DNA from 2 places in the Variovorax sp. 10N412 genome. Region 2 is predicted to be linked to the other one. Evidence: predicted binding sites of a transcription regulator. Region 2 holds the regulator's gene; the other holds the start of a gene.
The links. The regulator sigma-54, encoded in region 2, starts transcription at its own class of promoters, with help from an activator protein. The targets are predictions, from matches to a motif close to TGGCANGNAANCTGCTTT.

Region 1: AC1DJH_RS21755 (ammonium transporter) is a predicted target of sigma-54. The motif match lies at 823-840, and genes of this name have one in related genera.

Annotation. Positions count from the first base shown of each region.
Region 1 covers NZ_JBFTIO010000010.1:891-3,284, forward strand. Annotated here, with positions in the region: gene AC1DJH_RS21750 (TSUP family transporter) at 1-459, opposite strand, end outside; gene AC1DJH_RS21755 (ammonium transporter) at 878-2,113, shown strand; gene AC1DJH_RS21760 (hypothetical protein) at 2,132-2,394, shown strand, end outside.
Region 2 covers NZ_JBFTIO010000006.1:236,150-238,543, forward strand. Annotated here, with positions in the region: gene lptB (LPS export ABC transporter ATP-binding protein) at 1-154, shown strand, start outside; gene rpoN (RNA polymerase factor sigma-54) at 172-1,785, shown strand; gene AC1DJH_RS16975 (phospholipase D family protein) at 1,796-2,394, shown strand, end outside.

The DNA.
Region 1 (2,394 bases), on a different contig from region 2:
CGGCCCGAAGAAGCCGTCGTACAGCCCGATCGACAGGCCGATGGTGCAGGCCGCCAGCGTTTCGGCGCGGCCGGTGAAACGCGGCGCGTGCAGCCGGCCCATGTCCTTGCGCGCCAGCGTGTACAGAAGCACGCCCAGCAAGATGACGGGCAGCGCCCGGCGCAGGAAGTCGCCGGGAAACATCGTGACACCCCAGGCGCCCAGCATCGCACCGGCGAAGCCGAGCAATGCGGCCGGCCAGAGGGCCCCCCAGCGCATCTGCACCCGCTGGCTGAACTGGGCCGCCGCGGCGGCCGTGCCCCAAATGGACGCGCTCTTGTTGGTGCCCAGCAGGGTCGCCGGTGGTGCGCTCGGAAACACGGCGAACAGCGCCGGCACCAGGACCAGCCCGCCTCCGCCCACGATCGAATCGACAAAACCCGCAAGCAGCGAGGCACCCGTGACCACCAGCATTTCCATGGCGGCGATTGTCTCACCCGGAATGCTATTAAAAAAGTAGCGTCACACGCAGGTATGACAAGCGTATGGGGTGCATTCAGCTTGAGAAAAAAGGCCGGGCCGCGCCCTTCGGAACAGGCAAAAAAAAGACGCCGACCAGCGGCGTCTTTCAAGTTCGAAACAGGCATCTCGTACGGAGCCTTTGAAGATTTTTCTTGTTGATCGGGAAGTTGTCTCCTCGGACCCTCGGCAGTACGAGCAGGGCCCGTTCGCGAGTGGGCAGACTTTAGAGCGTGCACCGCGTCAGTGCATTGGGAATTACCCGCTTTGACTCAGGTCCGACACACGATTTGCGAACGAAAGTGTGTCGATGAGTTAACAAGGTGGCACGACTTGTGCACGTAAGGCAACAGTCCACAACTCGAAGAAGACAACGGCCATGGCCTTGGCAACGCACGCCTCCATCAGCGCGGCAGACACCGCGTGGATGATGACTTCGACCGCGCTGGTGCTGCTGATGACGCTGCCCGGCATCGCGCTCTTCTACGCAGGCATGGTGCGCCGCAAGAACGTGCTGGCCACCATGGCGGCCGTGGTGGCGATTGCCGCGGTGGTCTCGCTGACCTGGTTCGCGCTGGGCTACTCGCTGGCCTTCACGCCCGGCTGGCCCTGGCTGGGCGGGCTCGGGCGGTGGGGCTTCTCGGGCTTCGAGTACCTGAAGGAAGCGGGCCAGGTGGCGGTGAGCCATGTCGCGCCCAACGTGCCCGAGTCGGTCTACGCGATGTTCCAGCTGACCTTCGCGATCATCACCACCGCCCTGGTGCTGGGCGCCTTCGTCGAACGCATGCGCTTCTCGGCCATCCTGTGGTTCGCGCTGCTGTGGAGCGTGCTGGTGTATGCGCCGGTGGCGCACTGGGTGTGGGAGCCGGGCGGCTGGCTCGCGCAGATGGGCGCGCTCGACTTCGCCGGCGGCTCGGTGGTTCACGTCAACGCGGGCATCGCGGGGCTGGTCTGCGCCTATGCGCTGGGTCCGCGCAAAGGCTACGGGCGCGAGGCCTTCGAGCCCTACAGCCTGGCAATGACGATGATGGGCGCCGGCCTGCTGTGGGTCGGCTGGTTCGGCTTCAATGCAGGCTCGGCCGTGGCAGCCGACGGGCGCGCGGGCCTGGCGATGCTGGTGACGCACATCGCGGCGGCGGCCGGCGCCATGAGCTGGATGATCGGCGAGTGGATCGTGCGGCGCAGCCCCTCTTTGCTGGGCCTGTGCTCGGGCCTGGTGGCCGGGCTGGTGGCGATCACGCCGGCGGCCGGTTTCGTCACGCCGCTGGCGGCGCTGGCCATCGGCACCATCGCGGGGCTGGCGTGCTACTGGGGCGCCACCGGGCTCAAGCACATGCTGGGGGCGGACGACTCGCTGGACGTGTTCGGCGTGCACGGCATCGGTGGCATCGTGGGTGCGCTGCTCACGGGGGTGTTCGCCGATGCGCGCATTTCGGGCGTCACGGGCGACGTGCTGACGCAGGCCGTCGCGGTGGGAAGCGTGGCCATCTACAGCGCGACGGGGACGGCGGTGGTGCTTTGGCTGGTGCATGTGCTGGTGGGCTTGCGCGTCGACGCAAACAGCGAGCTGCTGGGCCTCGATCTTGCACAGCACAAGGAACACCTGGGGAGTTGATCTACCGTCGGAGGAACCATGCCATCCATGTCCGAAAGCGAACGCATCGCCCTCGCCGCCCGCCTTCATGTGGCGCTGCGGCGAAAGCATGGGCGCGTGACCGACACCGAGTGGATGGCAACCAACGCGGAGTACGCCGCCGAGATCGTGCGCATGACGCGCGCGCACGCCGCCGAAACCAAGGACGAGGAGCTCGACCAACTGGCCACGCGGCTGGAGCAGGCGATGGAGCCGCTGGCGCGCGCTGCCCGGCTGGCGGCGCGGCAACCCGACGGGCAGCC
Region 2 (2,394 bases):
CATCACCGACCACAACGTGCGTGAGACGCTGGGCATCTGCGACCACGCGTTCATCATCAGCGACGGGCATGTGCTGGCACAAGGCACGCCTTCGGAGATCGTCGACAACGCCGAGGTACGACGCGTCTACCTTGGCGAGCACTTCCGGATGTAAGGGCGGGTGGGCTCTCCATGAAGCAAGGGCTGTCCCTTCGCGTCTCGCAGCACCTGGCATTGACGCCGCAGCTGCAACAGTCGATCCGGCTGCTGCAGCTCTCCACGCTCGAACTGAGCCAGGAGGTCGAGCAGATGCTGGACGAGAACCCGTTCCTCGAACGCACCGCGGAAGAGGCGGCGCGCGAGGAATTCGGGCTCGACGCGGCCGATGCGCCGGTCCCGCGCGATGACGGCGGCGGCGATGGAGGCGACGGCATCGAAGGTGAAAGCGACTTCGCGCCGCCGGCGGCCAGCACCTCTCCTTCTTCCACCGAGACGACGACCAGCACCGCCGACTCCGACGGCCCGGCCACGGAAATCACCGAGCGCGAGCCCGACTGGGAAGGCGACGGCACCGTCGACATGGCCGCGCCCGACGACAGCGAGTGGGGCAGCGACGCCCCCGCGCGCCAGAACAATCTGGGCGACGACGAGCGCGCCGACGCCACCGAGCTCGCGCGCAGCCAGGAGTCGCTGCAGTCGTTCCTGCACCGCCAGGCGCTGAGCCTGCGCCTGAACGAGAACGACAGCGCCGCGCTGCGCTTCCTGATCGAGTCGCTCAACGACGACGGCTACCTCGAAGACTCGCTGCCCGCGCTGGCCTCGGGCCTGGCCGGCGACGACAACGACCAGTTCGACGACCTCGTGCACCACTTCCAGGTGGCGCTCGGCCTGCTGCAGAGCCTGGAGCCCGTGGGCGTGGGCGCGCGCGACCTGGGCGAATGCCTGGGCATCCAGCTGCGCGCGCTGGCCCGCCAGGACGAGACCGAGCAGGAACAGCTGGTCCGCAAGACCGCCATGGCCGTGTGCAAGCAGTCGATGGAACTCTTGGCGCGTCGCGACTTCAAGCGCCTGGCCACGCTCACCCGCACCAGCGAAGAGTTGGTGCGCCTGGCGCTGCAGATCATCGCGCGGCTGGAGCCCAAGCCGGGCCGGCGCTTCGTGGACGTGGAGCGCAACATCGTGGTGCCGGACGTGATCGTCACCAAGACCGGCCGCGGCACCAACATCAAGTTCCGCGTCATGCTGAATCCGGAGGTCATGCCGCGCCTGCGCGTGCACGACATCTACGCGGGCGCTCTCAAGGCGCACAAGGGCGAGGGCAGCCAGGCGCTGTCGCAGCGGCTGCAGGAGGCGCGCTGGTTCATCAAGAACATCCAGCAGCGCTTCGACACCATCCTGCGCGTGAGCAACGCCATCGTCGAGCGGCAGAAGAGCTACTTCGTGCACGGCGAGCTCGCGATGCGCCCGCTGGTGCTGCGCGAGATTGCCGACGAGCTGGGCCTGCACGAGTCGACCATCTCGCGCGTGACCACGGCCAAGTACATGTCCACGCCGTTCGGCACGGTCGAGCTCAAGTACTTCTTCGGCTCGGCGCTGGGCACCGAGACCGGCGGCAATGCGTCGAGCACCGCGGTGCGCGCGCTCATCAAGCAGTTCGTCAGCTCGGAAAGCATCAAGAAGCCGCTGTCGGACAGCCAGATTTCCGAGATGCTGAAAGAGCAGGGCATCGAGTGCGCGCGCCGCACCGTGGCCAAGTACCGCGAGGCGCTGCGCATCGCGCCCGCCAACCTGCGCAAGGCGCTGTAGCAAGCCGACCATGAGCCCTGGCCGCCAGCATCCGATGTCGCGCCGGGGGCTCGGGTTCTTCGCCTTGGTGGCCGTGCTGCTGTTCGCCGGCTGCGCCACCTTGCCCGACGAGGCGCCGCGCCCCGCCGTCAAGGCCATGGCCGTGTCGGCCGATACCGCCCTGGGCAAGATCGCGCTGGCGGCCCAGCCCGACCCTGACCTGAGCGGCTTTCGGCTCATGCCCGGCGGCGACTTCGCCTTCGATACCCGCATCCAGCTGGCGCGCCGCGCCCAGCGCACGCTCGACGTGCAGTACTACCAGATCGAGAACGACGAGACCGGCCGCTACCTGTTGCGCACCCTGCGCGACGCCGCGCTGCGCGGTGTGCGGGTGCGCCTGCTGATGGACGACCTCTACACCTCGGGCGAGGACGAGCTGCTGCTGGCCTTTGCCGCCACGCCCAACGTCGAGCTGCGCCTGTTCAACCCGTTCCCGGCCGGGCGCGGCAGCATCCTGAAGCGCTTTACCGCCTCGCTGTTCGACTTCAGCCGCGTGAACCGCCGCATGCACAACAAGCTGTTCATCGCCGACGGCGCGATGGCGGTGGCGGGCGGGCGCAACATCGGCAA